DNA from 3 places in the Pseudomonas syringae pv. tomato str. DC3000 genome. Region 3 is predicted to be linked to each of the others. Evidence: predicted binding sites of a transcription regulator. Region 3 holds the regulator's gene; each other region holds the start of a gene.
What was found. The regulator FliA, encoded in region 3, starts transcription of late flagellar genes. The targets are predictions, from matches to a motif close to CTAAAGTTTNNNNNNNNNNNGCCGNTAA.
Positions count from the first base shown of each region.

Region 1 (10,508 bases), 360 kb from region 3:
TTGCCCGCCGATGCATGGATGGCCTACGGCCTGCAAGACGTGCTGATGCTCAAGCAGATGTTGCAGAACTCCGAAGGCGACGAGCGCCACAAGCGCCTGGAGCAGCACAAGCTCGATGCCATGCTGGCCCTTTGCGAAGAAACCCGCTGCCGCCGTCAGACCCTGCTGGCCTATTTCGACGAAGACATGCCCAACCCCTGCGGGCATTGCGACAACTGTGTCGATGGCGTGCAAACCTGGGACGCCACCGAGCCCGCGCGTCAGGCGTTGTCGGCCATCTACCGCACCGGTCAGCGCTATGGCGTCGGTCATCTGGTCGATGTACTGCTCGGCAAATCCAACGACAAGGTCCAAAGCTTCGGTCATCAGCACCTGTCGGTGTTCGGTGTCGGCAAGGCGCGCACCGAAGCCGAGTGGCGTTCGCTGTTCCGCCAACTGGTCGCGCGCGGCCTCGCCGACATCGACCTTGAAGGCTACGGCGGCCTGCGCCTGAGCGACACCTGCCGCCCGTTGCTGCGTGGCGAGGTTTCGCTGGAACTGCGCCGCGACCTCAAACCACAAACAACTTCAAGAAGCAGCTCCGGCAGCCCGGCCAGCCAACTGGTGCGTGGCGAAGAGCGCGAGCAGTGGGAAGCCCTGCGTGCCCTGCGCCGCAAGCTGGCCGAAGAGCACGGCGTGCCGCCTTATGTCATTTTCCCGGACTCGACCCTGCTGGAAATGCTGCGCAGCAAACCGGGTTCGATGGCCGAGATGGCCAAAGTGAGTGGCGTGGGTGCGCGCAAACTGGAGCGTTACGGCGAGGCTTTCCTTGAAGTGCTCAGCGGCAAGACCGAGGCGCCGCAAGTGGTTGCCGACATTCGCCATGAGCTGATCAGCCTGGCGCGTGCGGGCATGACCCCGACACAGATCGCCGGCCAGTTGCAGTGCTCGGAAAAGAATGTCTACACCCTGTTGGCCGAGGCCATCGGCAAGCAGCAGTTGTCCATCGAGCAGGCGCTCGATTTGCCGGAAGACCTGTTGGGCGAGGTGCAGGATGCCTTTCTCGACGGCGAAGGTGAGCTGCCGCCGGTCTCGGCGATTGCCGAGCAATTTGCCGGTCGCGTGCCGGAGGGCGTGCTGTATTGCGTACGTGCGGCGCTGCAATCTGAATTTGAGGTATAACGGCGTGCGACGAAACGTCACCGCCCCATGCTTGCCTGATCATAAGGACCATGCTTAGCTCGCTAATAATTAGTTTGAATCACGAGTTACCTTATGCCATTGACTGACGAACATCGTTTCGGGATGCAACTCGGACACCTCACCCGGGGCTGGCGCGCCGAGCTGGATCGTCGGCTGGCTGATCTCGGCCTTTCTCAGGCGCGCTGGCTGGTACTGTTGCACCTCGCCCGTTTCACCGAGTCGCCCACCCAGCGCGAGCTGGCGCAGAGTGTGGGAGTAGAAGGCCCCACCCTGGCGCGTCTGCTCGACAGCCTTGAAAAACAGGGCCTGGTTCAGCGCCAGGCAGTGGTCGAGGATCGCCGGGCGAAAAAGATTCTGCTCAGCGACACCGCCTTGCCCCTCATCGAAAAGATCGAAACCATCGCCAATGTCCTGCGCATCGAGCTGTTGGAGGGGGTCAGCGAGGACGATTTGCGAGTCAGCATGCGCGTGCACTCGCAGATTCTGGCCAATCTCGAAAGATCCTGAGACGAAGCGGCGGGTTCTCAACCATAATCGTGCAACGGATACTCAAGTCCATCTGATTAACGTGAGAAGCCTGCTGTGGTTTCAATAAGGGTTTGCATGCTCAAGAGTTCTCTGGCTGCTGTCGAAGGTGCAGGCCGTATGGCGCGCGAGTTGTTTTGCAAGGGCGCCATTGCGGCAGCGTTGCTGAGCTGTTCAACGATGGCGTCCGCGCTGGGGCTGGGCGAAATGAAGCTGCACTCGGCGCTCAACCAGCCGCTGAATGCTGAAATCGAGTTGCTGGAGACCGGCGGTCTCAGCAATGAGGACGTTATTGCCAGGCTCGCATCGCCCGAAGCCTTCGCCAAGGCAGGCATCGAACGGGTGTTCTTCCTCAATGACCTTCGTTTCACCCCCGTGCTGCGCGGTAACAGTGGCGTGATCAGGGTGGTTTCCAACAAGCCGGTCACCGAACCTTACCTGAGTTTCCTCGTCCAGTTGGCGCGCCCGAACGGCGATCTGCTGCATGAATACACCGTGCTGCTCGACCCTGCCACGTCACCGCAAGGGCTCGCTGCCACGCGCAGCCGCAATCAGCAGCGTTCGCTGAATGCTGCGCAGGAATCGCGCATGCCGGTCGCGCCACCGGCAGCGCTGCAAGGCAAACATTACACGGTCGCCAGTGGCGACACGCTGAATGGCATCGCCAGCCGCCTGCAAGGGCCGGGCGGGAAAGTATCGGCCAGCCAGATGGCCGAAGCCATTCGCGCGCTCAACCCGCAGGTATTTGCTGCAGGGGCAGGTTCCGCGCTTAAAGTCGGTCAGGACCTGTTACTGCCTGATTCCGCCGTAATGCCCGCCGCTGCCACAGCCCCCGCTGCAAGCGCAGTTGTAGCGCCGCCTGCCGAGTTGCAGCGCACCGCCGAGCAGCTGTCGGCGGCTGCTATCGAAAACCAGCAGTTGGCGCAGTCTCTGGAAGCGCTCAAGACCCAGACCCAGGAACTGCAAGAGCAGATGATTGGCAAGGACAAGCAGATCACTGCGTTGCGCAGCGACCTTGCCCTGGCGCAGTCCGCGGCCCGACCTGCCGCACCCGCCACGCCGCCCGCGGCCCCGGCTCAGCCGGCGGTGACCGTTGCATCGAGCAGCGAGCCTCTCGTGAGCTTGCCAATACTGCTCGCGATACTGGCGCTGGTGCTTCTGTTGCTGGTGTATGCCTACTCGAAACGCCGTCAGCGTCGTCATGCCACGGCCCCTGTCGTTGCGCAGGATGACCCGCTGATCAAGCCTGCCCAGGCCGCCATGCTCCCTGTGTTCGAGGTGCCCGCCGTTGCGCCGCAGCCTGCCGCCCAGGCATCGCCATCGACGCTGGTCAAGGCTGCGACGCCGCAACGTCCGGCTGGCGCTGTGCCCGATGCGCTGGACGGTGTCAGCATTTACATTGCCTACGGGCGATTCAGCGAGGCAATGGGCATTCTGCGCAGCGCCCTGGAAACCCAGCCGGAGCGCGGCGACATTCGCATCAGGTTGCTGGAGTTACTGGCCGAGCAGGGCGATGGCAGCGGCTTTGTTCGCGAAGAGCGCTCAGCGCTTGAGCACGGCGTCGATCCGCAGACCATTCAGGACATTCGCGATCGCTTTCCACAACTCAAAGCGGCGGAGGCGGCCCCTGCTGCGTTCCTCCCCGCTGCTGCGGTCGTAGCAGCGTCCACGCTGTCTTTCGACAAAGCCGAACCAGAGCCAGCTGCCTACCTGCAACCGGACCTGGAGCCTGAGCCCCCGGCGCAACTGGACGAAACAGCCGCCGCGTCCCTCAACCCGCAGCAAACCGATGAATTCCAGCTGAACCTGGATGACCTGTCGATGGACGCCGACTGGGATCTGGTCGATCCGTTTGACACGCCGCCGCCGCGCAGCAAGCCAGAGACCGTGACAGCGCCTGCGCCCGCTGAAGTCGACCCCGGCTTTTCTTCGGACCTGACTCGATTGCCGGAAGTCTTCGAGCTGTCGGATGAGCAATTTCTCAGTGATTTCTCCGAGCCGGATGGCATTGAGCCGATCGAGCCAATCGAAGTGGTTGCACCCGCCGCTGCCGACGATCTGAGCGACGAGTTTCTCGACAGCTTCATGAACGATGACGGGGATTTCGACCTGCTGGATCTTGAAGAGCCGCCGCTCAGCCAGATCAATCAGGCTCAGGTACTGATCGAGGAGGGCGACTTGGAGTCGGCTCGTGAAATCCTGCAACAGGTGATTGACGAGTCCGACGAAGAGCATCGGCGCATGGCGCGCGAGCTGTTGGCGGGCATCAGCTGATTCAGCGTTTTCGAGTATTGAGGGGGGCCTGGCCCGGTCTGACGCCTAACGAAAGATCGGCCGAATCCCCCGGCATTTCGGATACCCCGCGCACCCCCAGAACTCTCCGGCATTCTGGCCGGTGCGGGCGACCTTGATCACCATCGGCTTCTTGCAGTGCGGGCAGGCGGGTACGACGGGCTTGGGCTGTGGCTTTGTAGCTGCGGGCTTGCGCGGCTTTTTCGTGCGCTTGGCGGGGCTGCTTTTGGCAGGTTGCGTGGGTTCGGATGATAGTGTCTCGGGCGCTGCCGAAGGCCTTTCCTGATTCGATGTCGAACCGGCAACCCGGCTCAACAGCCTGCGCAATTGGCTGATCAGGGCTTTCAGCGCTGAGGGTGTATGACCTGCCATTGGAATGCTCGAAGCCGTGTTCGCTAAAGGTCGGCATGGTGCAGGCATCTGCGGCATGAAGCAAACCGTCGACGCGCACCTGCACTGTGACGCGTACCTCAATGTTACCTGCCGATGACGCTAATTCCCGGACACCGCTAAAGACCGACCCTGCGCGGGCGATAAACTCTGCACTCGGGCTGTTGGTTGCCACTTTGAACGACTGTGCTAAACCTTCAGGGATTACCCGGACTATCGAGTATTATCAGGGAGTGGATTTTCAATGCGCGTCAACATGCCTATCACCCAGACTGAACGGACTTTTCCGGCATCTGAACGCCTCATCTCCACCACCGACCTCAACAGCCAGATCACCTATTGCAACGACGCCTTCGTCACGTTGAGTGGCTTCACCCGCGAAGAGCTGATCGGCCAGCCGCACAACCTGGTGCGCCACCCGGACATGCCCGCCGCGGTCTTTGCTCATATGTGGGAAACCATAAAACAGGGCAAACCCTGGATGGGCGTGGTCAAGAACCGCTCCAAACAGGGCGATTATTATTGGGTCAGCGCCTACGTCACTGCTGTCTACGAAAACGGTCGGATCGTCGGCTACGAATCGATGCGCTCGCTGCCGACCCGCGATCAAGTGCGCCGCGCCGATGCCTTGTATGCACGGCTGCGTGCCGGTAAATCGTCGGTCTCGGCGACCAGCACCGCTGCCTATCACCTGGTTCGCCAACTGCCGATGATCCTCTGCGCCCTGGCACTGGCTGCCGGCGTCTACCTGCTGGACGATCTGCCTTCGATCATCATGATTCCGATCGTGATGGTTGTGCTGGGCGGCTTTCTGGAAATGCGCCAGCGCCGCAGCATTCGCAGCACCCTTGAAGAACACCCCAAAGCGTTCACCAGTTCACTGGTTGCGCTGACCTACAGCGACAACCGTGGCCCGCAGGCGCAGCTCGATCTGGCCATGCTCAGCGAAGAAGCCCGCCTGCAAACGGCCCTGACGCGCCTGGCCGATACTGGCGAGAGCGTGCGCCAGCATGCCGGTCGGTCGGCGCAATTGTCGCTGCGCCAGGCCGAGTCGCTTGATCAGCAACGCAGCGAGGCCGATCAGTCGGCCACGGCGATCAACCAGATGGCGGCGACCATTCAGGAAGTGACGCACAACGTACAGAGCACTGCCCATGCTGCCGAAGAAGCCGACAAGCTGGCGCAGCAGGGGCGTGGTCTGGCTGATGACAGCCTGTTGGCGATTCGGCACATGGCCAACTCGGTTACTGACATCGGTCAGGCCGTGGGCGAACTGGCCGATGCCACGCAGTCGATTGGCAGCGTGGTCGATGTGATTACCTCGATTGCCCAGCAAACCAACCTGTTGGCGCTCAACGCCGCCATCGAAGCGGCGCGTGCCGGTGAGCAAGGGCGTGGTTTTGCGGTGGTCGCCGACGAAGTTCGTTCGCTGGCTTCACGCACCCAGACCTCGACCGAACAGATCCAGCAAATCATCACCTCCCTGCGCGACGGCGCCGCCCGTGCGGTCCTGACTGCCAACAAAGGCGAGCAGATCTCCAAGGAAAGCGTCGCCAGTGTCGAAGCCGTGCAGAAAGCCCTGGACGGTATCAGCCAATCGGTAACGCGCATCACGGGCATGAGCCAGCAAATGGCCTCGGCGTCGGAAGAGCAAAGCCACGTCGCGGAAAACATCAGCCAGCAAATCACCCGCATCGCCCAACTCTGCGACCAAAGCGCCGGCCAGGCACAGCAAGGCTCGCAGATCAGCACCGAACTGGAAGAAATGGCGCAATACCTGCACAGCCTGGCAGAGCGCTTCAGCCGGTAATTTCAACAACCACTATCGTGCGACGCAGAGCGTCGCGAACTGCATTCCCACGCTGGAGCGTAGGGAACGATGATTGATGTCAACTATCGTGCGATGCTCTGCGTCGCATGCCTTTCCGGACGCTCAGCGTCCTCTTATTGCGACGCAGAACGTCGCGAACTGCATTCCCACGCTGGAGCGTAGGGAACGATGATTGATGTCAACTATCGTGCGATGCTCTGCGTCGCATGCCCTTTCCGGACGCTCTGCGTCCTCTTATTGCGACGCAGAGCGTCGCGAACTGCAATCCCACGCTGGAGCGTAGGGAACGATGATTGATGTCAACTATCGTGCGCCGCTCCGCGTCGCACGCCGTTCCGGACGCTCTGCGTCCTCTTTTGCGACGCAGAGCGTCGCGAACTGCATTCCCACGCTGGAGCATAGGGAACGATGATTGATCTCAACTATCTTGCGCCGCTCCGCGTCGCATGCCGTTCCGGACGCTCTGCGTCCTCTTTTGCGACGCAGAACGTCGCGAACTGCATTGCCACGCTGGAGCGTAGGGAGCGATGATTGATGTTAACTATCGTGCGCCGCTCCGCGTCGCATGCCGTTCCGGACGCTCTGCGTCCTCTTATTACTTTAGTTAACTTGTGTCACTAATTACCTTAATGCCTATTCCTTGCTGTGCGACAAGGCATAACAGTTTTAATAAATAATTTATATTGTCCGACAATTCCATCGTCGCCCATCAAGTTAGTGTTGACCTTGAAAGTTTTAATCAGCGCCCGAATACATTTGCGTACAATTAAATAGCCACTATCGATTTGAGTGGATTGCGTTAATAGACCAAATAAGTTCAATAAATTCATGCAGATATCACTGGATTAAATACCCAAAGATGGCGCTCGTGAATACCCGTCACTCTGTATCAAAACTGAAATAAAACGGTTGCCAAGTATGTAACTGCGGACTATGTTTTGGCTGCGCTCAATCAGGAGCCGACCATTAGCAGGTGTGCAGGGATGCAAAAGTCGAAGTGTGTGAGTGCTGCCCGTTATTCTTCAAAAACCGTAGCAACTGGCGCACTGTGCGCGCTGTCTTTTACTTTCGGCTGTTCGGCCTACGCTGATTATGTCGAGCAGGGAAAGTTGGGTGATGCGGCCAGTTGGCGTTCAGCAGAGTTCCAAAGTGACTGGGGCCTGGGCCGCATTCAGGCTGATCAGGCCTACGCTGCTGGCATGACGGGCGCAGGGGTCAAGATCGGTGCGCTGGACTCGGGTTTCGATCCGTCTCACCCAGAAGCCAGCCCGTCCCGCTTTCAGGCAGTAACCGCCACGGGCACTTACGTCAACGGCACACCGTTCAGCGTCACCGGCGCGATCAACCCCAACAACGACACCCACGGAACGCACGTCACCGGCACCATGGGCGCGGCGCGCGATGGCGTGGAGATGCATGGCGTGGCGTACAACGCGCAAATCTACGTTGGTAACACCAATCAGAACGACAGCTTCCTGTTCGGCCCCAACCCGGACCCGCAGTATTTCAAGGCGGTGTACGGCGCACTGGCTGATGCTGGCGTGCGCGCCATCAACAACAGCTGGGGCAGCCAGCCGGCCGACGTGACCTACGCCACCGAGTCTGGCGTGCGCGCCGCCTATGCCCAGCATTACAACCGTGGCACCTGGCTGGATGAAGCGGCCAACGTCTCGCGCAAGGGCGTGATCAACGTGTTCAGCGCTGGCAACTCCGGCTACGCCAACGCCAGCGTGCGCGCCTCTTTGCCGTATTTCGAGCCAGACCTCGAAGGCCACTGGCTTGCCGTGTCGGGCCTCGACGCCTCCACCGGTCAACGCTACAACCAGTGCGGCCTGTCCAAATACTGGTGCATCACCATGCCCGGCCGGCTGATCAACAGCACCGTGCCCGGCGGCGGTTACGGCATCAAGTCCGGCACCTCAATGTCTGCACCGCATGCCACCGGCGCACTGGCGCTGGTGATGGAACGCTTCCCGTACCTGAACAACGAGCAGGCGCTGCAAGTGCTGCTGACCACCGCCACCCAGCTCGATGGCTCGGTCACTCAGGCGCCGACCACCAGCGTCGGTTGGGGCGTGGCCAATCTGGAGCGGGCGATGCGCGGTCCCGGTCAATTGCTCGGCACCTTCGACGCCAACCTCGGCACAGGCTTGACCGATACATGGAGCAACAATATCTCCGATCAGGCGTTGATTCAGCGTCAGGCCGAAGACACTGCCGAACACGCCACATGGCAGCAAACACTGATCAGCAAAGGCTGGCAAAACGGCGTCGCCAGCACTGCCAGCCAGCAGGACCAGGCCGACTACGCAACAGGCAGCGCCCGTGCTGCCGCCGCTGCACAGCGCCAGTACCAAGGCAGCCTGATCAAATCCGGTGCGGGCCGGCTGATTCTGCAAGGTGCCAACACTTATCGTGGCGAAACGCTGGTCAACGGCGGCGTGCTGTCGGTCAACGGCTCGCTGGTGTCCGCCGTGCAGGTCAACGCGGGCGGCACGCTGGGCGGCAATGGCCAGATCGGCGGGCTGACTGCGCGTAACGGCGGCGTGGTCGCGCCGGGCAATTCCATCGGCACCTTGCAGGTCAACGGCAACGTCCTCCTTGAGCCAGGTTCGACCTACGCCGTAGAGCTTTCGCCCGCCGCCAGCGACCGCATCGTCGCCACCGGCAGTGCCACCGTGTCAGGTGCCAACATGACCCTGGCGCTTCTGGACAACACGCCGGTTGCCTTGAATTCTGTACCCACCCAAAGCGTTGCAGGCCCTCAGTACAACGTGCTGCAGGCCGCCAACGGCATCAACGGCCAGTTCGGCTCAGTCACTTCAAACTACGCTTTTCTGGGCGGCCGACTCGACTACGCAGCCACCGGCGTTGCGTTGAACATCGAGCAAACAGCCGCCTTCAACAGCGTTGCACGAACCCCTAACCAAGCTGCCGTGGCGACAGCCGCCGAACAACTCGGTGCAGGCAATGCGGTGTACGAAAACCTGTTACTCACGCAAAACCCGGCCTCTGCCCGCGACAGCTTTCAGCAATTGTCCGGCGAGATTTACCCGGCCATTGGCAGCGTGCTGATCAACGACAGCCGGCAGGTTCGTGATGCGGTGGGCGAGCGTCTCGGGGCCAGCGTGTTGGGCGGCGAGGGCAACACTGCCGCGCAAGACAATGTCTGGATTAAAGCCTTGGGTGCCTGGGGCAAGACTGATTCGCGCGACGACACCACCGGTTACACCACCTCGATCGGCGGCCTGCTGGCGGGCGTCGATGGCAACGTTGCCGACGACACGCGTCTGGGCGCCGTCGCGGGTTACAGCGACAGCTCGTTGAACATGGGCTCGGGCACACATTCCCGGGCCTCGGTGGACAGCTACCATCTGGGCGCTTACGTCGGTCATGAAATCGGCGCACTGAGCCTGACCCTCGGCGGCGCACACAGCTGGCACCGCATCGATGCACAACGTGACGTGCAGGTCGGCGGTGCAGCAGGCAAGGAAAAAACCAAACACGATGCCCAGAGCACGCAAGTGTTCACCGAAGCGGCGTATCGCATCCGCTTGCAACCCGCGACCCTCGAGCCGTTCGCCAATCTGGCCTACGTCCACCTCAACACCGACAGCTTCACCGAGAAGGGCGATGCGGCGGCGCTGTCTGCCGGTAGCGATAACCGTGATGCCGTGCTCAGTACCCTCGGCCTGCGCGCATTGAAAACAATCGCAATCACCGAACGGCAAAAGGTCGACCTGTCCGGCAGCCTCGGCTGGCAGCACAACCTGAGCAGCACCGATTCCGAACAGCACCTGGCATTCGCCTCGGGTGGTGGCAGTTTCGGCATCGAAAGCTCGCCGCTGGTCCGCGATGCGGCACTGGTCGGCGCCCACGCCAGCGTTGCGCTGAGCAAGGACGCGAGGATCAGCCTCGATTACAGCGGCCAACTGGCCAGCCGTGAAAAAAGTCATGGTGTTGGCCTGAGCCTTAACTGGCAGTTCTGACCCAGGCAGTACCCAACTCCAACCCAACCCCTCAACCAAAAAGAACGACGCGCATGCAGATGCATGCGCGCGCGGATTCGTGCGCGTTAACTAAGGACGGTAGTTTCATGAAAGATGCATCCACCACCCGACACACTTCTGTCACACCCCTGCGCCAAGCCATTCGGGCCATCAACCGCGCCTCTTGCGGCGCACTGGCCTGTTACCTCGCGACCTTGGGCGTGGCACATGCTGCGCCCTACGTGGAAGCAGGGCAGGCGGGCAACGCCGCCAGTTGGCGCAGCGCCGAATTCAATGCC
Region 1 covers NC_004578.1:1,801,772-1,812,279, forward strand. Annotated here, with positions in the region: gene recQ (DNA helicase RecQ) at 1-1,161, shown strand, start outside; gene PSPTO_RS08585 (MarR family transcriptional regulator) at 1,255-1,689, shown strand; gene PSPTO_RS08590 (FimV/HubP family polar landmark protein) at 1,786-3,981, shown strand; gene PSPTO_RS08595 (topoisomerase DNA-binding C4 zinc finger domain-containing protein) at 4,027-4,371, opposite strand; gene PSPTO_RS08600 (methyl-accepting chemotaxis protein) at 4,634-6,199, shown strand; gene PSPTO_RS08625 (autotransporter serine protease) at 7,204-10,209, shown strand; gene PSPTO_RS08630 (autotransporter domain-containing protein) at 10,317-10,508, shown strand, end outside.
Region 1: a site for FliA is predicted at 4,509-4,536, ahead of PSPTO_RS08600 (methyl-accepting chemotaxis protein). Genes of this name have one in related genera too.

Region 2 (10,508 bases), 510 kb from region 3:
CGCGATCGATTTGCTGATCCAGCCTGAACCGGCGTGCAGTGTCTTCCAGCAGGGCAGGCGCGGGTTGTTGCTCATGGAGTGCGCGGCGCATGACTGATTCGGTTGTGTCACTGACGCGCAGGATGCGTCGCGCCGTGACATCGGAAAACGCGTCCCTGGAGTACCCAAGCCGCCGAAACAGGGTCAGGCCCTCCATCTCCAGTGGCCGATCAAGTTCATGCAACCAGGCTCCCGCGCCGTTATGCCGCAAGGCCGGCTGATAGCTGTTGGTCCGGGTAGGGTGCTCGATCAGATAATCGCCGTCGGTTGCCGCCGGTTTGACCGAATAGGTCTGCCCGTCGACAGGCAGCCACTGTTTGCCTTGCCAGTGGTAGAGGCCCAGTTCATCGGGCTGCAAACCCTTCGGCAGCACGATGTCATGGGCGAACGGTGACAGGTCCGGTTTCCAAAGCCGCGTCGCGCCGTCCGGCAGCTCCACCGCCTGCAGACTGCTGACGAACTCAGGCACCTGCACGGCTGGAATGCCCGAACCACTGGCCACGGCTGCGCCCAGGGCTGACATCAATGCGATGTTCTCTACTACATCGAACAGGTAGGCAAAGGCCTGCTGTCGTTCGCCATGCGCCCAGCTTTGTGCGCCGTCATACACTTCGTGGATCAGTTGCGCGGCTGTCACGGCCAGCATGACTTCGCCCAGCCCGGGGACGACGAAGGCTGCGATATTCAGCACATTGAATGCAGTGTCCTTGAAATACTGCACACGCTCATCGAAGGTCTTTTGGTCCTCTGACGCAGTGGGCACGCCGTGGAACAATGCGTCGTCGCGCAGGGCGGCAAGCTTGCGATCGTGCAGGTTGTCGAGCAACACGCCGCCGAGCGGGGTTTCTCTCAGGTCCAGCCGGGCGTTTCGGTCTGCTTCCTGTTCTAACCACTGGCCCTCGAAGAAACCGCCTTTCTTGACCTTGGGGTGCAGGCGTTCAAGCAATTTTCCATACAGCGTACTTCGGTGTCGCGCCGGAATGAAACGCTGGAAGAAGTTCAGGTACCCGTCAACGAACATCCGGTCGCGCAATGAACTCAGGAATGCTTCAGCCGAGTCATATTCTTTCAGCGGCGCAATGGGATCGTCGGGTATATAAACGACGATTTTTTCCACCTGAGTGGCCACCTCGCGATCTTTGCCAAACACCACAATGCCGGTCAGTTCGACATCCCATAAGCGCAGCACGCTGCACTTCACGGGCAGGTTATCGAGTTGAACGTTGCGCTTGCCCGCAACAATGTCCAGTACCGCGTCATGTAGCGGCTGGCTGATCAGCCCCTTCAACGTGGCTATTTGTAACTGAAGCCTGATGGATGACGACTCCAGTTGTATGAAGTTGTCTCGGATCCTGTCGGCCGTTTCTCCTAGTGTCGCAGGCGTACTGAATGCGGATTCGAGGTGCGTCTGATACTTGCCGCCCAGGTCCAGTTCACGGCACAGCGCTGCAAACCCGGTGGGGGAGATCGGTACCGACTTGCCGGTCATCTGCGTACCGATGATTTCATATGCGGAAAACACCGCGGCCTTGATGCCGGAGTCCGAGTCCATCGCGCCGTTTGCTGTTTCCCAGGCCTCGAAATTTTGCAACGCCGCCTTGAGCAGGCTCTGGGTGGCGGCCCTCAGGGCGATGCTGGCTTGGGCCAGCGGGTCTTTGGAGGCCGAAATGAACGACTGGTCGACCGTTGCCCGGCCCGCATGGAACAGCCAGGTCTTGTCAACATCCACGTCTACGCCGAAGCGCTCGTTGATGGCTGCCGTCAGCAAGGGCCTGGCAAAGTCTTCAAGCGTGGACAGACGATCGAGCGTCGGGCGGACCTTTTGTTCGTTCTCGCGGTGTTCGGCGTACAGGCGTTGCAATGCCGCGCCCTGTTCGGGGCTGGACTCGCGTGCGTTGGCCAGCCATTGCGGCGCGACAGCGGACGCCTTGCGCAAGGCCGCATGAGTGGCGGGTTCTGCCTCAAGCAGCCAGTCAGGCGAGTGGTCTTCTATAAGTTGCACGTGCGGGTTTGCTGGAGCAATGCCCGCCAGGGATGGATCTAGCATTGGACTGCCTTGTCATGAATGAATAGTCGACAAAGCTTACGTTTGTGATCCGGCCTGCAAGTGGTAACTATGTATGGGCGCTCAAGTAGTGTTGGCGCTGGCCGACAAAAAGGGCAGTGAGGCTCGGTTATCGGCAGGCGCATGATGTTCATCTGTGTATGGACCGCTTGCCTGCCAATGGCTGGGCTATACTCACGCCGCTTGGACCGTTCGTCGGTCCGCTTCTTGAACACGGCCCGACGCCGTCGTTGAACTCTTGAGGGCTGACTGTGAAGAACTGGACCTTGCGCCAACGGATTCTGGCGAGTTTTGCCGTCATCATCGCAATCATGCTGCTGATGGTGGTTGTGTCGTATTCACGACTGTTGTCCATCGAGTCCAGCGAGGAAGATGTCCGTCTCGATGCGTTGCCCGGTGTTTACTACAGCACGCTGGTGCGCAGCGCGTGGGGTGAAAGTTACATCCGCACGCTGGAGCTGATTGCCGAAGGGCAGGGGCGTCCGCTGACCAAGCAGGAAAAAGACCAGTTTCAGAGCTTTGACGAAAACCTGCAGGCACAGATGGATGGCTACAAGAAGTCTATCTTCACTGATGAAGACCGAGACGGCTTCGCAATTTTCGAGAAGCGCCGCGAGGCTTATTCGCGCATGCTTGCCGAGGTTCACTCCAAGTATGATCGAGGCGACTACGCTGGCGCACGCGCCGAGTTCTATAGCGATGTAAACCCGGTCTGGCTCGCCGGCCGCAAACAGCTCAATGAGCTCATCGTGGCCAATAAACAGCTGGCTGATCAGGCTACCGCCAACATTGTCAACGCCGTACTGGCTGCCAAGATCAGCATGATCCTGTCGCTGCTGGTCGCCGTGCTGGCGGCTGCGGCCTGCGGTCTGCTGCTGATGCGTTCGATCATGGCACCGATGCAACTGATCGTGCGGATCCTCGACATCATGCGTACCGGCGACCTGAGCACGCGCTTGAACCTGTCCCGCAAGGACGAGTTCAATGCGGTCGAGACCGGCTTCAACGACATGATGACCGACCTCACCACGCTGGTCGCCCAGGCGCAGCGTTCGTCGGTACAGGTCACCACGTCAGTTACCGAAATCGCCGCGACGTCCCGTCAACAACAGGCCACGGCCACCGAGACCGCCGCAACCACCACCGAGATCGGCGCAACTTCGCGGGAAATTGCCGCCACTTCGCGGGACCTGGTACGCACCATGACCGAAGTTACCTCGGCGGCCGATCAGGCCTCGGTGCTCGCCGGTTCCGGCCAGCAGGGCCTGGCGCGTATGGAAGACACCATGCATCAGGTGATGGGCGCGGCCAATCTGGTCAACGCCAAACTGGCGATCCTCAACGAGAAGGCCGGTAACATCAATCAGGTGGTCGTCACCATCGTCAAGGTGGCCGACCAGACCAATCTGCTGTCGTTGAACGCGGCCATCGAGGCCGAGAAAGCCGGTGAATACGGTCGCGGTTTTGCCGTGGTGGCCACCGAGGTGCGCCGTCTGGCCGACCAGACCGCTGTCGCCACCTACGACATCGAGCAGATGGTGCGTGAGATCCAGTCAGCGGTGTCCGCAGGCGTGATGGGCATGGACAAGTTCTCCGAAGAAGTGCGCCGCGGCATGTTCGAGGTCACTCAGGTCGGCGAACAGTTGTCGCAGATCATTCATCAGGTTCAGGCCCTGGCACCGCGCGTGCTGATGGTCAATGAAGGGATGCAGGCGCAGGCCACGGGCGCCGAGCAGATCAATCAGGCGCTGGTGCAACTGGCCGATGCCAGCAGCCAGACCGTCGACTCACTGCGTCAAGCCAGCTTCGCCATTGACGAGTTGAGTCAGGTAGCGGTCGGGCTGCGCGGTGGCGTGTCGCGTTTCAAGGTCTGACACACCCATGACGGAACAATCGCCGAGGCGCAACGGCACGCCACTGACTGCAAGCAAACTCTTCCTGCTGTTCTGTATCGGCGAAGACCGCTATGCACTGGACGCGACCGAGATCGCTGAAATCCTGCCGCGTGTGAAGCTCAAGGCGATTGCCCGGGCTCCGCACTGGGTGGCGGGGATCTTCGCCCATCGCGGCGAGATCGTGCCGGTCATTGACATCAGCGCGCTTAACTCCGGTCAGCCCGCGCGCTTGCGCACCAGCACACGTATGGTGCTGGTGCACTATCGGTATGATGATGCGCATCCGGCGCAGTTGCTCGGGCTGATCCTCGAACAGGCGACCGAAACCCTGCGCTGCCCGGTCGCGCAGTTCAAGGCATACGGGCTGGACAATCGACTGTCGCCTTATCTGGGGCCGGTTCGCGAGGACGAACAGGGCCTGCTGCAATGGATTCACGTTCAGGAGTTGTTGAGCGAGCCGGTTCGCGAGTTGCTGTACCCGGTGCCACCAATCGACCTCGACCTGCTTGAGGACGCGTCATGAAAGCCGATGACTCGCGCTTTTTCAGCTTCCTCAAGGACCGCATCGGCCTGGACGTGACCTCGGTCGGCGAGGCGATCATCGAGCGCGCCTTGCGCCAGCGCGCGAAGGCGGCCAACTGCGCTGACAGTGACGACTATTGGCACCTGCTGATCTCGTCGCCGCAAGAGCAGCAGGCGCTGATCGAAGCAGTGATCGTGCCCGAGACCTGGTTTTTTCGTTACCCTGAATCTTTCGTGACATTGGGCATGCTCGCCCGTGAGCGCATCGCAAGCCTTGCCGGCGTGCGCCCGCTGCGCATTCTCAGTCTGCCGTGCTCGACCGGCGAGGAGCCTTACTCCATCGCCATGGCGTTGTTCGATGCGGGGGTCGATGCCCGGCAGTTCAAGGTCGATGCGGTCGATATCAGCCCTGTTTCCATTGCCAAGGCCGTGCATGGCATTTACGGCAAAAACTCGTTTCGCGGCAGCGACCTCAGTTACCGCGAGCGTTTTTTCAGCGCCATCACCGACGGCTTTGAAGTTGCCGATGAAATTCGTGCCTGCGTGAATTTTCAGCCTGGCAACCTGCTTGATCCGAAGCTGGCCTCGCAGGTGCCGTATGACATCGTGTTCTGCCGCAACCTGGTCATCTATTTCGACCGGCCGACCCAGCAACGCGTGTTTCAGGTCCTCAAGCAACTGACCCGTGAAGACGGCCTGCTGTTCATCGGTCCGGCCGAGGGCAACCTGCTGGCGGGCATTGGCATGCGCTCGATTGGTATTGCGCAGTCATTCGCCTTCCGTCACGCACCCGCCGAAGCAGCCGCCCCGGCGCAGGTGCAGGCCGCAGCGCCGATTGCCCCGCGTCCAGTCGTTGAGGCACCCGCCAGATCGCCAGCACCCACGCCACGACCTGCCGCACGAACGTCAGCAGCTTTTGCGCCCCTCGCCAAACCGGCCGCCGCGGCTGGCAATAGCGAGGTCTCGGCGCTGCTCGACACCATTGCCGGCCTGGCCAACGAAGGCAAAAGCGCCGAAGCGCGAGCCGCCTGCGAGCGCTACCTGCAGCAGCATGAGCCGGTTGCGCAAGTGTTCTACTGGCTGGGCCTGCTCAGCGAAGTTGAAGGCGCTGTGGTTCAGGCCCAAGGGTTCTATCGCAAGGCGTTGTACCTGCAACCGCAGCACCGCGAATCGCTGGCCCAGCTGGCAGCGCTGCTGGCCGCTCAGGGTGACAGTGCAGGTGCCCGGCGCTTGCAGGACCGTGCCGCACGTGGCGCGAATAAACAAGGAAACCACTGATGACGGGCCTGTCCGGTTTTTCCAGCATTACCCATGATCAAGCCCTGGACATCGATGATTGCTGGAACCGCATCGGCATTCACGGTGACCGCTCATGCCCGTTGCTGGAAGAGCATATCCATTGCCGCAATTGTGCGGTTTATTCCGCGGCGGCCACACGTTTGCTGGACCGCTATTCACTGGCTCAGGAGCATCACGAGCAGTTTCAGGGTTCGGTGTTGCAGCGCGACATCAAGACCCGCTCGATTCTGGTGTTTCGCCTCGGTGAAGAGTGGCTGGGGCTGGTTTCCAGTTGCCTGTCAGAGGTCGCTCCGTACCAGACGATTCATTCGCTGCCGCATCAGCGATCACGTGCGATGCTGGGCGTGGCCAACGTGCGCGGGGCTCTGGTCGCGTGCATTTCGCTGGTCGAGCTGCTCGGGCTGGACAGCAACCCGGTGATTGCCCAGTCGACACGTGTGGTGCCGCGCATGTTGATTATCGCGGTCGGAGGCGGGCCGGTCGTGGTGCCCGTGGACGAGGTCGACGGCATTCATGCCATTGACGAGCGTGAGCTGGAAGCCGCTTCTGCGTCCGGCACGCATGCCAATGCCCGCTTTACCCGTGGCGTGCTGCAATGGAAAGACCGCAGCCTGCGTTGGCTGGATGAAGAACAGTTGTTGTCGGCGGTGCATCGGAGCCTTACATGACGCCAGATCAAATGCGTGACGCCTCACTGTTTGAACTGTTCACGCTGGAAGCCGATGCGCAGACCCAGGTACTCAGTGCCGGGTTGCTGGCGCTCGAACGCAACCCGACCCAGGCCGATCAGCTGGAAGCCTGCATGCGTGCGGCGCACTCGCTCAAGGGGGCCGCGCGGATTGTCGGCGTGGATTTCGGTGTCAGCGTCGCGCACGTGATGGAAGATTGCCTGGTCAGCGCTCAGGAGGGCCGGCTGTTGCTGCAGGCCGAGCACATCGACGCGTTGCTGGCCGGGACTGACCTGTTGATGCGTGTTGCCACGCCAGGTGGCACCAGCGTCGGTCAGGCCGATATCGACAGTTATGTCGAAAGGCTCAACACCCTGCTGGCCTCGGGGGCCGGTGCCGCACGTACGGTTACTAAGGCGCTGACTGATCCGTTGCTCGACCCCTTGCTGGCGAGCGCGATGCAACAACTGGAGCTTTCTTCCGCAGCGGCCGCGGCATTGACCGGCCAGGCCACTGATTCGCTGGCTGCCGGTTCGCCTCCCGGCCCCGTGCCGGCCCCGGCCGAGCCAGCCGCTGAACCCGAACCGCCCTTTACGCCATTGCGTGAGCGTCGGGTAGCCGAGGGCGGCGAGCGGGTGTTGCGCGTTACCGCCGAGCGCCTCAACGGGCTGTTGGACATGTCGAGCAAGTCGCTGGTCGAGACCCAGCGACTCAAGCCCTTGCTGGCTGGCATGCAGCGCCTCAAACGTCTGCAGAGCAGCAGCGACCGGGCGCTTGAAGTGCTCGGCGCCAGCTTTGGCGAGTACGGCCCAGGCGCCGATGTGCAAAAAGCGCTGGAAGATGCGCGCAGTCTGTTATCTCAGGCGCAGCACATGCTGGCCCAGCAGACCGCCGAGCTCGACGAATTCGGCTGGCAGTCGGCCCAGCGTGCGCAGCTGTTGTACGACACCGCGCTGGCTTGCCGCATGCGGCCGTTCGCCGATGTGTTGAACGGTCAGGCGCGCATGGTCCGCGATCTGGGGCGTGAGCTTGGCAAACAGGTCCGCTTGCAGATCGAAGGCGAGAAGACTCAGGTTGATCGCGATGTCCTGGAAAAGCTCGAAGCGCCCTTGACCCACCTGTTGCGCAACGCTGTTGATCACGGCATCGAATTGCCCGAAAAGCGCGCTGCCGCCGGCAAGGAGCCTGAAGGGCTGATCCGTCTGCAGGCCTCGCATCAGGCAGGTCTGCTGGTGGTGGAGTTGAGCGATGACGGTGGCGGCGTGGACCTGGCGCGTTTGCGCCAGAGTATCGTGGACCGCAAGCTTTCACCGGCCGAAACCGCCGAACAGATGAGCGAAGAAGAACTGCTGAGCTTTCTGTTCCTGCCGGGTTTCAGCATGCGCGACAAGGTCACGCAGATTTCCGGGCGCGGTGTCGGCCTTGATGCCGTGCAACACATGGTTCGCCAGATGCACGGCAGCGTCCAGTTGCAGCAATGGGCAGGCGAGGGCAGTCGTTTCAGGATCGAAATGCCACTGACCCTTTCGGTGGTGCGCAGCCTGGTGGTTGAAGTCGGCGGCGAAGCCTATGCCTTCCCGCTGGCCCACATCGAGCGCATGCGTGACTTGCAGCCTGATGACATTCTGCAACTGGAAGGGCGTCAGCACTTTTGGGACGAAGAGCGCCATGTGGGGCTGGTCTCGGCCAGTCAGCTGTTGAACCGCCCTCCCGCGCAAAATGCCGGCGAGACGACCCTCAAGGTTGTGGTCATTCGTGAGCGTGATGCCGTTTACGGCGTGGCCGTCGAGCGTTTTATCGGCGAGCGAACGCTGGTGGTGATGCCGCTGGATGCACGCCTGGGCAAGGTTCAGGACGTCTCGGCAGGCGCTTTGCTCGATGACGGTTCGGTGGTGTTGATCGTTGACGTCGAAGACATGCTGCGCTCGGTGGAAAAGCTTCTGAACACCGGCAGGCTGGAGCGTATCGACCGGCGCAATCGTCAGGTCGATCAGGCCACGCGTAAACGGGTGCTGGTGGTCGATGACTCTTTGACAGTGCGCGAGCTTGAACGCAAGCTGCTGGTGGGGCGTGGTTATGACGTGTCGGTTGCCGTTGACGGCATGGATGGCTGGAATGCGTTGCGCGCCGAAGACTTCGACCTGCTTATCACCGACATCGACATGCCGCGCATGGACGGTATCGAACTGGTGACGCTGCTGCGGCGTGACACCCGCCTGCAATCGCTGCCGGTGATGGTCGTGTCCTACAAGGACCGTGAAGAAGACCGCCGCCGCGGCCTGGACGCCGGTGCTGATTATTATCTGGCCAAGGCCAGTTTCCATGATGATGCCTTGCTCGACGCTGTTGTCGAACTGATAGGAGACGCGCAAGGATGAAGATTGCCATTGTCAACGACATGCCTATGGCCATCGAGGCGTTACGTCGTGCGCTGGCTTTCGAGCCTGCACACCAGGTCATCTGGGTGGCGGCCAATGGTGCCGACGCTGTGCAGCGCAGCATCGAGCAGACGCCGGATCTGATCCTGATGGACTTGATCATGCCCGTGATGGACGGTGTAGAGGCGACACGGCGCATCATGGCCGAGACGCCATGCGCTATTGTCATTGTGACCGTCGACCGCGAGCAGAACATGCGCCGCGTGTTCGAAGCCATGGGGCACGGCGCGCTGGATGTGGTAGACACGCCGGCCATCGGCGGCCCCAACCCCAGAGAAGCCGCAGCGCCGTTGCTGCGCAAGATACTTAATATCGATTGGCTCATGGGCCAGCGTGTCGGCCGTGAGCGCGTGGTGACCACGTCCAGGTCAGAGGTCTCAAGACGCGACAGGCTGGTCGCCATTGGTTCATCGGCGGGTGGCCCGGCGGCGCTGGAGATCCTGCTCAAGGGGCTTCCGGAAAATTTCCCGGCAGCCATTGTGCTGGTGCAGCATGTGGATCAGGTGTTTGCTGCAGGCATGGCCGAGTGGCTGTGCTCAGCGTCGGGCATGCCGGTACGCTTGGCAAAAGAGGGCGAAACGCCGCAAGTCGGTGTTGTACTGCTGGCCGGGACCAACCATCATATTCGCTTGTTGAAGGACGGCACGCTGGCGTACACCGCAGAGCCGGTCAACGAAGTTTACAGGCCCTCAATCGATGTGTTTTTCGAGAGCGTGACTCGTTATTGGACTGGTGAGGCTGTGGGCGTTTTATTGACTGGCATGGGGCGCGATGGCGCGCAGGGGCTCAAGGCCATGCGTGAGCGGGGCTTTCTGACCATCGCTCAGGATCAGGCCAGTTCTGCGGTGTATGGCATGCCCAAGGCTGCCGCCGCCATTGATGCGGCCGTCGAAATCCGCCCGCTGCACACGATTGCGCCGCGCTTGATGGAGGTATTTACTCAATGATTGCTCAGGTGAAACCACCGGCTGTCGGCGAACAGGAGACGATTCATGGATGACCTGCAGGCGGACGACATCAAAACCTCGGATGAAAACAGCGCAATGGTGCTGCTGGTCGATGATCAGGCCATGATTGGCGAAGCGGTACGGCGTGGTCTGGCCGGCCATGAATCGATCGACTTCCATTTTTGCGCCGACCCGCACCAGGCGATTGCCCAGGCTGTGCAGATCAAGCCGACGGTGATTCTGCAGGATCTGGTCATGCCCGGCCTTGACGGCCTGACGCTGGTTCGCGAATACCGCAGCAACCCGCTGACCCGTGACATTCCGATCATCGTGCTCTCCACCAAGGAAGACCCGCTGATCAAAAGCGCAGCGTTCGCGGCCGGGGCCAACGACTATCTGGTCAAACTGCCGGACAACATCGAGCTGGTGGCGCGCATTCGCTATCACTCGCGCTCCTACATGACCCTGTTGCAGCGTGATGAAGCCTATCGCGCCCTGCGCGTCAGCCAGCAACAGTTGCTCGACACCAATCTGGTGCTGCAGCGCCTGATGAACTCCGATGGCCTGACCGGGCTGTCGAACCGTCGCCACTTCGACGAATACCTGGAGCTGGAGTGGCGTCGAGCGACCCGCGA
Region 2 covers NC_004578.1:1,646,001-1,656,508, forward strand. Annotated here, with positions in the region: gene PSPTO_RS07830 (NEL-type E3 ubiquitin ligase domain-containing protein) at 1-2,086, opposite strand, end outside; gene PSPTO_RS07835 (methyl-accepting chemotaxis protein) at 2,356-3,978, shown strand; gene PSPTO_RS07840 (chemotaxis protein CheW) at 3,986-4,522, shown strand; gene PSPTO_RS07845 (CheR family methyltransferase) at 4,519-5,799, shown strand; gene PSPTO_RS07850 (chemotaxis protein CheW) at 5,799-6,488, shown strand; gene PSPTO_RS07855 (hybrid sensor histidine kinase/response regulator) at 6,485-8,866, shown strand; gene PSPTO_RS07860 (chemotaxis response regulator protein-glutamate methylesterase) at 8,863-9,873, shown strand; gene PSPTO_RS07865 (response regulator) at 9,919-10,508, shown strand, end outside.
Region 2: a site for FliA is predicted at 2,167-2,194, ahead of PSPTO_RS07835 (methyl-accepting chemotaxis protein). Genes of this name have one in related genera too.

Region 3 (10,508 bases):
GCTTCCTGCCGCGTCTGCTGGTGATGCTGGTGACGCTCATCGTCATCGGCCCCTGGCTGCTGAAAATATTCATGGAATACATGCTGTCGCTGTACACCAGTATTCCGACGCTGATCGGCTAGCGCCTCGTGCAGCCGATGCTTGCGCTGACCGATATCCAGATCAGTACCTGGGTAGCCAGCTTCATGTTGCCGATGTTTCGTATCGTCGCGCTGTTGATGACCATGCCGGTGATCGGCACCACGCTGGTTCCCCGGCGTGTCCGTCTTTACCTCGCCTTTGCCATCACGGTAGTGGTCGCGCCAGCGCTGCCGGCCATGCCGCCGGTTCAGGCGCTTGACCTCAGTGGGCTGTTGCTGATCGGCGAGCAGATCATCATCGGTGCCGGCATGGGGCTGTCCCTGCAGATGTTCTTCCATATCTTTGTGATTGCCGGGCAGATCATCTCGACGCAGATGGGGATGGGCTTCGCTTCGATGGTCGACCCCACCAACGGGGTGTCTTCGGCAGTGATCGGGCAGTTCTTCACCATGCTGGTGACCCTGTTGTTTCTGTCCATGAACGGTCATCTGGTGGCGCTGGAAATCCTTGTCGAAAGCTTCACCACGATGCCGGTGGGGGGTGGTCTGCTGGTCAACAACTTCTGGGAGCTGGCGAACGGGCTGGGCTGGGCGCTGAGCGCCGGGCTCAGGCTGGTTTTGCCCGCTGTCACGGCGCTGCTGATCATCAACATCGCCTTTGGCGTCATGACTCGCGCTGCGCCACAGCTCAATATCTTTTCGATCGGCTTCCCGCTGACTCTGGTGCTGGGCATGGTCATCCTGTGGATGACGATGGGTGACATTCTCAATCAGTATCAGCCCATTGCCACTCAGGCACTGCAGATGCTGCGCGACATGGTGAGGGCTCGTTGAGATGGCAGAAAACGAGAATGGCCAGGACAAGACAGAAGACCCCACGGAAAAAAAGGTCAAGGACTCCAGAGCCGAGGGCCAGATTGCACGCTCCAAGGAGCTGACCACTTTGGTGGTCATGTTGATGGGGGCGGGCGGGTTGCTGATGTTCGGCGCAGGCATCGCGCAGATGATGTCCGACCTGATGCGCGACAACTTCACGATCAGCCGTGAAACGATCATGGATCAGTCGTACATGGGCAAGGCCTTGCTCAGTTCCGGCCTGCACGCGCTGGTGGTCATGCTGCCGTTTCTGATTGCCATGCTGGCGGCGGCGCTGGTCGGTCCGATCCTGCTCGGTGGCTGGCTGTTCTCGACCAAGTCGCTGATGCCCAAGTTCAGCCGAATGAACCCGGCAGCGGGGCTCAAGCGGATGTTTTCGCCCCATGCGCTGGTCGAATTGCTGAAGTCCTTTGGCAAGTTCCTGATCATCCTGGCCGTTGCACTGGTGGTCTTGAGCAAGGAACGTAACGACCTGGTGGCCATCGCCCACGAGCCGCTCGAACAGGCGATGATCCACAGCCTGCTGGTGGTGGGCTGGAGCAGCTTCTGGATGGCCTGTGGCCTGATGTTCATTGCTGCTGCCGACGTACCCTTTGTGCTGTATGAGGCGCACAAGAAACTGCTGATGACCAAGCAGGAAGTGCGCGACGAGCACAAGAACAGCGAGGGCAGCCCCGAGGTCAAACAGCGTATTCGCCAGTTGCAGCGCGAAATGTCCCAGCGACGCATGATGGCGTCGATTCCCGAAGCGGATGTCATCATCACCAACCCGACACACTTCGCCGTTGCCCTGAAATACGATCCCGAGCAGGGCGGAGCGCCAATGCTGCTGGCCAAGGGTACGGACCTTGTTGCCCTGAAAATTCGAGAAATCGGCGCGCACAACCAGATTCTGATCCTTGAATCGGCCGCGCTGGCACGCTCCATCTATTACAGCACCGAGCTGGACCAGGAAATTCCCGCAGGCCTGTATCTGGCCGTTGCCCAGGTATTGGCTTACGTCTACCAGATCCGCCAATTCCACTCAGGCCAGGGCAAGCGCCCCGACCCCCTTGGCGACGTCAAAATCCCTCCGGATTTGCAGCGCGATGCTTAGCCTTCAGTGGCTGTCATAAAGTTGCCTTAGCTCTCTTCCAACGCTCTGGCGTGCGCCTTTAAATGTACGGCGCGGCGCAGATCTGTGACGCGCAGCGTCACGACAGGCATTCCCATGCTGGAGTGGTAGGAACGATAGGTGTCCGGAAGAACACTATGGTGGCCCATGCTCCGCGTGGGCATGCCGTTCTGGACGCTTTGCGTCCGCTCTTTAGTGTGCGCAGCGCGAGGTTCTCTGGCTTCACTGATCACCTCGTCTTGCGCAATTTCTACCTCTAAAGCCTTGCCGGCACTGGCTTTGTAAAAGTTGGACAGCTTTTTGCAATAAGGTCGATACAGGTCGCCATCGGCGTCAATGTTTTGATCTAGTGCGCAGGTAACGAATCAGTGGATCGCTCTCAATTACTCAGTAGCGCACGCAGCAACATCACAGGCCTTGGCCGTGGTCAGTTGGGCGTTCCGTTGTTGTTGCTGATCATGCTGGCAATGATGATGTTGCCCATGCCACCGTTCCTGCTGGACGTACTGTTCACGTTCAACATTGCATTGTCCATCGTCGTGCTGCTGGTTTGCGTCTATGCCCTGCGGCCGCTGGATTTCTCTGTGTTTCCGACCATTCTGCTGGTCGCCACGTTGTTGCGTCTGGCGCTGAACGTCGCGTCGACGCGGGTGGTCATGCTTCACGGTCAGGACGGTCATGCTGCTGCGGGCAAGGTGATTCAGGCCTTCGGTGAAGTGGTGATCGGCGGTAACTACGTCGTCGGTATCGTGGTGTTCGCCATCCTGATGATCATCAACTTCGTGGTCATCACCAAGGGTGCCGGGCGTATTTCCGAGGTGAGCGCGCGCTTCACCCTCGACGCGATGCCCGGCAAGCAGATGGCAATCGACGCCGACCTCAACGCCGGCCTCATCGACCAGCCGGAAGCCAAGCGCCGTCGTGCCGAAGTGGCCCAGGAGGCCGAGTTCTACGGTTCCATGGACGGTGCCAGCAAGTTTGTACGCGGCGACGCAATTGCTGGCCTGCTGATTCTGTTCATCAACCTCATCGGCGGCATGCTGGTCGGTATCTTTCAGCATAATATGACCTTCGCCGATGCGGGTCGCGTTTACACCCTGCTGACCATCGGTGACGGTTTGGTGGCGCAATTGCCATCACTGCTCCTGTCCACCGCTGCCGCGATCATGGTGACCCGTGCTTCCGGTTCGGAAGAAATGGGCAAGCTGATCAATCGCCAGATGTTTGCCTCACCCAAGGCGCTGGCGGTATCCGCCGCGATCATGATCGTGATGGGGCTGGTGCCAGGCATGCCGCACTTCTCCTTTATCAGCCTTGGTCTGGTGGCCGCAGGTGGCGCATACCTGCTGTGGAAGAAAGACAATCAGGTGAAGGTCGAGGCGCTGGCCGAAGTGCAGCGTCAGCAGGACCTGCTGCCGTCGCCGACTCGCGTTCAGGACTCCAAGGAGCTGGGCTGGGATGACGTAACCCCGATCGATATCATCGGCCTGGAAGTGGGTTACCGTCTGATTCCGCTGGTGGACCGCAATCAGGGTGGTCAACTGCTGGCGCGGATCAAGGGTGTGCGCAAGAAACTGTCACAGGAACTTGGCTTTCTGATGCCCACCGTACACATCCGCGACAACCTCGATCTGGCACCCAGCGCTTACCGTCTGACGCTGATGGGGGTGATCCTCGCCGAAGCCGAGATCTATCCGGATCGCGAACTGGCGATCAACCCCGGTCAGGTGTTCGGCACGCTGAATGGCATCACCGCCAGAGACCCGGCGTTTGGCCTGGAAGCCGTCTGGATCGAAATCAGCCAGCGCAGTCAGGCGCAGTCACTCGGTTACACCGTGGTAGACGCCAGTACGGTAGTGGCAACCCACTTGAACCAGATTCTCTACAAGCACTCTCACGAGCTGATCGGTCACGAAGAAGTCCAGCAATTGATGCAATTGCTGTCCAAAAGCTCGCCCAAGCTCGCTGAAGAGCTGGTGCCTGGCGTGCTGTCCCTGTCGTCGCTGCTCAACGTGCTGCAGGCGTTGCTGGCCGAGCACGTACCTGTGCGGGATATTCGCAGCATTGCAGAGGCTATCGCCAACAACGCCGGGAAGAGTCAAGATACCGCCGCTCTGGTGGCCGCCGTGCGTGTCGGTCTGAGTCGCGCAATCGTCCAAAGCATTGTAGGCGTTGAGCCGGAGCTGCCTGTTATCACTCTGGAACCAAGGTTGGAACAGATATTGCTCAATAGTTTGCAGAAGGCTGGTCAGGGTCAGGAAGAAGGCGTTCTGCTTGAACCGAGCATGGCTGAAAAGCTCCAGCGTTCGTTGATTGAAGCGGCCCAGCGTCAGGAGATGCAAGGGTTGCCGGTCATTCTTCTGGTAGCAGGTCCTGTCCGGGCGATGCTGTCACGATTTGGACGATTGGCTGTACCGAACATGCATGTTCTGGCGTACCAGGAAATACCGGACAACAAGCAAGTAACCATCGTAGCGACTGTCGGGCCGAACGGCTGAGGTAGTGAGTCATGCAAGTTAAGCGATTTTTCGCCGCCGATATGCGTCAAGCCATGAAACTGGTTCGCGATGAGCTGGGCGCCGAGGCGGCCATCATCGGTAACCGGCGCATTGCCGGTGGCGTAGAGCTGACTGCCGCTCTGGATTACAAGCTGTCTGCCCTGGCGCCGCGTGTGCCGAATATGGAACTCGAAGACGAGCTGCGCAAGACTCAGTCGCGCATCGTCTCCGCTCAGGCCGAACTGAACAACCGTAGCGACAGCGATGCGTCGATCAACCTTCAGCTGTTTTCCGGCAAGCCGGTCAGTGCTGCCGACACGCATATCGAACCGACGCTCGAAGAGCCGCCACGCCCGTTTGCCTACGCTCCCGCACCGGCTGCAGAGCCTGCTGGCGGTCAGCGTGCCTTTGACTCGATGCGCTCTGAATTGAACGGCCTGCGCGAGCTGCTGGAAGTCCAGCTCGGCTCCCTTGCCTGGAACCAGCTACAAGGCAGCCGTCCGCAGCAGGCCAACCTGTGGCGCCGTCTGCAACGCGTCGGCCTGTCCGGCCCGCTGTCTCGCGATCTGCTGTCGATGATCCCGGACATCGACGAGCCTCGTCAGGCCTGGCGCATGTTGCTGGCCCATCTGGCCCGCATGATTGCTGTACCGGACATCGAGCCGCTGGAAGAGGGCGGAGTGATTGCCATGGTCGGTCCTGCCGGTATGGGCAAGACCACCACTCTGGCCAAACTGGCGGCACGTTATGTGTTGAAGTACGGCCCGCAGAATATCGCCCTGGTCAGTATGGACAGTTTCCGCATCGGCGCGCAGGAACAGCTCAAGACTCTTGGGCGCATCCTCAACGTGCCGGTCACCCATGTCGATCCGGGCCAGTCGCTGGTTCAGGCGCTGGAGCCTTTGCTGCGCAAGCGCGTGGTGCTGATCGATACCGCCGGGCTGCAGGCCAGTGATCCTGCGCTGCGCATGCAGCTTGAAAGCCTGGCAGGGCGCGGCATCAAATCACGTAACTACCTGGTGCTGGCGACGACCAGCCAGAAGCAGGTGCTGACCGCTGCGTATCACAGTTACAAACGGTGTGGCCTGGCCGGATGCATTCTGACCAAGCTTGATGAAACAGCCAGCCTGGGCGAAGTCCTGAGCCTGGCGATCAGTCACGAGTTACCGGTGGCCTACCTCACGGACGGTCCACGTATTCCTGATGACCTGCACACTCCACGACGTCATCAACTGGTGAGTCGTGCGGTGAGTGTGCAGATGCAGGATGAGCCTAGCGAGGAAGCGATGGCGGATATGTTTGCTGACCTCTATCACACCCCTGGCAAGAGAGTGGGTTAAGTGATGGATATTTTTGGAATGTCCCTGCGTCAACGGTCTGCCATGCGGTGTTCATTTGCGAACGTGCAGCCCTTGATGTGGTTTCGGTCTACGCAAGACAAGGTAAAGAAATAACATGGGCAGCATGCATCCCGTACAGGTTATCGCGGTGACCGGTGGCAAAGGTGGCGTCGGTAAGACTAACGTGTCAGTGAACCTATCACTGGCCCTCGCCGAGCTTGGCCGGCGCGTCATGCTGCTGGATGCCGATCTTGGCCTGGCCAATGTCGACGTTCTGCTTGGGCTGACGCCTAAACGCACGCTTGCCGATGTGATAGAGGGTCGCTGTGAGTTGCGCGACGTTCTGTTGCAGGGGCCGGGCGGGGTTCGTATCGTGCCTGCGGCCTCTGGCACCCAGAGCATGGTGCACCTGTCACCGGCCCAGCATGCCGGCCTTATTCAGGCGTTCAGCGAGATTGGCGACAACCTCGATGTGCTGGTGATCGATACCGCTGCCGGTATCGGCGAGTCGGTGGTCAGCTTCGTGCGCGCCGCTCAGGAAGTGCTGCTGGTGGTGTGCGACGAGCCCACGTCGATCACCGATGCGTACGCCCTGATCAAACTGCTCAATCGCGACTACGGCATGAACCGTTTCCGGGTGCTGGCCAACATGGCCCAGAGCCCGCAGGAAGGACGCAACCTGTTCGCCAAACTCACCAAAGTGACTGATCGTTTTCTTGATGTTGCCCTGCAATATGTAGGTGCCGTGCCGTACGACGAGTGCGTGCGCAAGGCGGTACAAAAGCAGCGTGCCGTCTACGAAGCATTCCCGCGTTCCAAATGTGCGCTGGCTTTCAAGGCCATTGCCCAGAAGGTTGATACCTGGCCGTTGCCAGCCAACCCGCGGGGTCATCTCGAGTTCTTCGTTGAGCGACTCGTTCACCAGACCAGTGCGGGGCCTGTGCAATGACTGCGAGCGGCTACCAGATGTACAGCAAAACCTCCCGTAATTCGCAGTACGAGTTGATCGAGCGTTATGCGCCGCTGGTCAAGCGTATCGCTTATCATCTGCTGGCGCGCTTGCCGGCCAGTGTGCAGGTCGAGGATCTGATTCAGGCTGGTATGATCGGCCTGCTCGAGGTTTCCACCAAGTATGATTCCACCAAGGGTGCGAGTTTCGAGACCTATGCCGGTATTCGCATTCGTGGTGCAATGCTCGATGAGGTTCGCAAGGGGGACTGGGCACCTCGCTCGGTTCACCGCAATACCCGTATGGTCAGTGACGCAATTCGCGCAATTGAAGCTAAAACCGGTCGTGACGCTAAAGATCACGAGGTTGCGGCCGAACTCCAGTTGAGTCTTGATGATTATTACGGGATTTTGAATGACACCTTGGGCAGCCGCCTCTTCAGTTTCGACGACCTGCTGCAGGACGGCGATCATGAAGGGCTGCACGAGGACGGCGCAAGCGGTTCGCTTGAGCCATCACGCGACCTGGAAGACGAGCGCTTCCAGGCAGCGTTGGCCGATGCAATTGCCAATTTGCCAGAGCGCGAGCGTCTGGTGTTGGCGCTGTACTACGACGAAGAGCTGAACCTCAAGGAAATCGGAGAGGTTCTTGGTGTCAGCGAATCTCGAGTCAGTCAGTTACACAGCCAGTGCGCAGCTCGTTTGCGAGGGCGTTTGGGGGAGTGGCGAGCGCGTTGACGGCAGTGCGCGACGTTTGTCGTGCGTTGTCTGCATGCCGGCTGTGCAAAGCGTTACGTGGTAGCAGGATAGACGAGGCAAGGGCCTGTCGGGCAATGTCTCGATGGGCTTTAGTCGCAGTCTTGACTGTCGTTGTGCCAAGCCCGTCGTCGTTTCGTATAGCTGGGGGTGTGCTGTGCCAGTATTGAGTGAACAGCGTGTTCAGGTGCTGAACGCGTTAAAGACTGCTTGGAGGTCGAATTGGACAAGAACATGAAAATCCTCATCGTTGATGACTTCTCAACGATGCGGCGGATCATCAAGAATCTGTTGCGTGATCTGGGGTTTACCAACACATCTGAAGCGGATGACGGTCTGACCGCATTGCCGATGCTGCAGAGCGGTGCCTTTGACTTTCTGGTGACGGACTGGAACATGCCTGGCATGACCGGTATCGACTTGTTGCGTCAGGTCCGTGCGGACGATCGTCTCAAAAGCCTTCCTGTACTGATGGTTACTGCCGAAGCCAAGCGTGAGCAGATCATTGAAGCTGCCCAGGCCGGGGTGAACGGTTATGTAGTCAAGCCATTCACGGCTCAAGCGCTGAAAGAGAAGATCGAAAAGATCTTTGAACGCGTCAATAGCTGATGCATGCCGTGAGGGCGCTATGGATAACAATGATTCGATGGCCGACTTTGAGTCGACCTTAAAAAGACACGCACAGGAACTCGTCACCAGCCTTGAAAAAGGCCGTTTCGGCGAAGCTGTGCAGCTGATCCATGAGCTCAATCAGACCCGTGACCGCGGCCTTTATCAGGAAGTGGGCAAGCTGACGCGTGAGTTGCACAGTGCAATCGTCAATTTCCACATTGATCCGCATATGCCTCAGGCCGAAGAGGTGTCGCAGATCACGGACGCGACGGAGCGTCTTTCCTACGTCGTCAGGCTGACCGAGAACGCGGCCAACCGTACGATGGATCTGGTCGAGGAAAGCACGCCGATCATGAATGGTCTGAGTTCCGACGCCAAGGCGTTGAGCGAAGACTGGGGACGCTTCATGCGTCGCGAAATCGGTGCCGAAGAGTTTCGTGAACTGGCCAAGCGCGTCGATGGTTTTCTGACGCGTACCGAGAAGGAAAGCCATACGGTTTCCGCGCACCTCAACGATATTCTGCTTGCTCAGGATTACCAGGACCTCACCGGTCAGGTGATCAAGCGCGTCACGCAACTGGTGACCGAAGTAGAGGGCAATTTGCTCAAGCTGGTGCTCATGGCCAGCCATGTCGATCGCTTCGCTGGCATCGAACATGACGAAGAATCCATCCTTGCTGAAAAAGATCCTAAAAAACATCTCGACAAGGGTGAAGGTCCGCAGATTCATGCCGATAAACGTGAAGACGTCGTATCCGGACAGGATGATGTAGACGATCTGCTATCGAGCCTCGGCTTCTAAGGTCTGTTGACGGTTAATTTTAGGGAGCACCCCATGAGCTTCGGCGCCGATGAAGAGATCCTTCAGGATTTTCTGGTAGAGGCCGGCGAAATTCTGGAGCAGTTGTCAGAACAATTGGTCGAGCTGGAAAGCCGACCGGATGATGCTGATCTGCTCAATGCAATTTTTCGCGGTTTTCACACTGTAAAAGGCGGCGCCGGCTTCCTCCAGCTCCATGAGCTGGTGGAGTGCTGCCACATCGCCGAGAACGTGTTCGACATCCTTCGCAAGGGTGAGCGGCGCGTTGATTCCGAACTGATGGATGTGGTCCTGGAAGCTCTGGACACGGTCAACAGCATGTTCGGCCAGGTACGTGAACGGACTGACGTGACTGCGGCGACGCCGGAACTGCTGGCGGCGCTGGCGCGTCTGGCCGAGCCTCAATCTGCCGACGAGGTTGCCGCTCCCGAGCCTGAACCGGTGGTCGAAGCTGTCGCGCCGGTAGCTGCATCAGCCGCCGCTGGCGATGACATCACCGACGATGAGTTCGAGCAACTGCTCGACTCGTTGCATGGCTCAAATCCGGTGTCTGTACCTGCAGCTCCGGTTGCAGCAGCCGTTGCAGCGCCTGCCAGCGACGAGATCACCGATCAGGAGTTCGAATCCCTGCTCGACCAGTTGCACGGCAAGGGCAAGTTTGCGGCCGATGTTGCTGCTGCTCCAGCGCCTGCACCTGCTGCCCAGAGCAGCAAGGCTGCGCCCGGCGACGAAATAACCGACGACGAGTTCGAAGCGTTGCTCGATCAGTTGCACGGCAAGGGCTCGTTTGACAGTGCTGTGGCCGCGCCGGTTGCCGCCGCTGGTGCCGCCAAGGCCCCGAGTGCTGCGAAGGCATCTGACGAGATCACCGATCACGAATTCGAAAACCTGCTGGACGAATTGCACGGCAAGGGCAAGTTCGAACCTCAGGCCATCGCTGCCAAGGCGTCTGCACCGGCCCCGGCTGCTGCGCCAGCAGCGGTTGCCAAGCCTGCTCCGGCACCTGTTGCCAAGGCAGAGCCTGCCAAGGCGGCTGCACCTGCACCTGCCCGGGCGCCTGCGCCTTCCGGCGAAAAACCGGTGGCCACGGAAGCTGAAACCACGGTTCGTGTCGATACCGCCCGACTGGACGAGATCATGAACATGGTCGGCGAACTGGTACTGGTGCGTAACCGTCTGGTGCGTCTGGGTCTGAACAGTGGCGATGAAGCCATGTCCAAGGCGGTTTCCAACTTGGATGTGGTCACTGCGGACCTGCAGACCGCGGTCATGAAGACCCGCATGCAGCCGATCAAGAAAGTCTTTGGTCGCTTCCCGCGTCTGGTACGTGACCTGGCTCGCCAGCTCAAGAAAGAGATCAACCTGGAACTGGTCGGTGAAGAAACCGACCTCGACAAGAACCTCGTAGAGGCGCTTGCCGACCCGCTGGTCCACTTGGTGCGCAACGCGGTCGACCACGGTATC
Region 3 covers NC_004578.1:2,158,047-2,168,554, forward strand. Annotated here, with positions in the region: gene PSPTO_RS10245 (flagellar biosynthetic protein FliQ) at 1-122, shown strand, start outside; gene fliR (flagellar biosynthetic protein FliR) at 138-914, shown strand; gene flhB (flagellar biosynthesis protein FlhB) at 916-2,052, shown strand; gene flhA (flagellar biosynthesis protein FlhA) at 2,439-4,568, shown strand; gene flhF (flagellar biosynthesis protein FlhF) at 4,580-5,908, shown strand; gene fleN (flagellar synthesis regulator FleN) at 6,024-6,857, shown strand; gene fliA (RNA polymerase sigma factor FliA) at 6,854-7,594, shown strand; gene PSPTO_RS10285 (chemotaxis response regulator CheY) at 7,847-8,221, shown strand; gene PSPTO_RS10290 (protein phosphatase CheZ) at 8,241-9,026, shown strand; gene PSPTO_RS10295 (chemotaxis protein CheA) at 9,060-10,508, shown strand, end outside.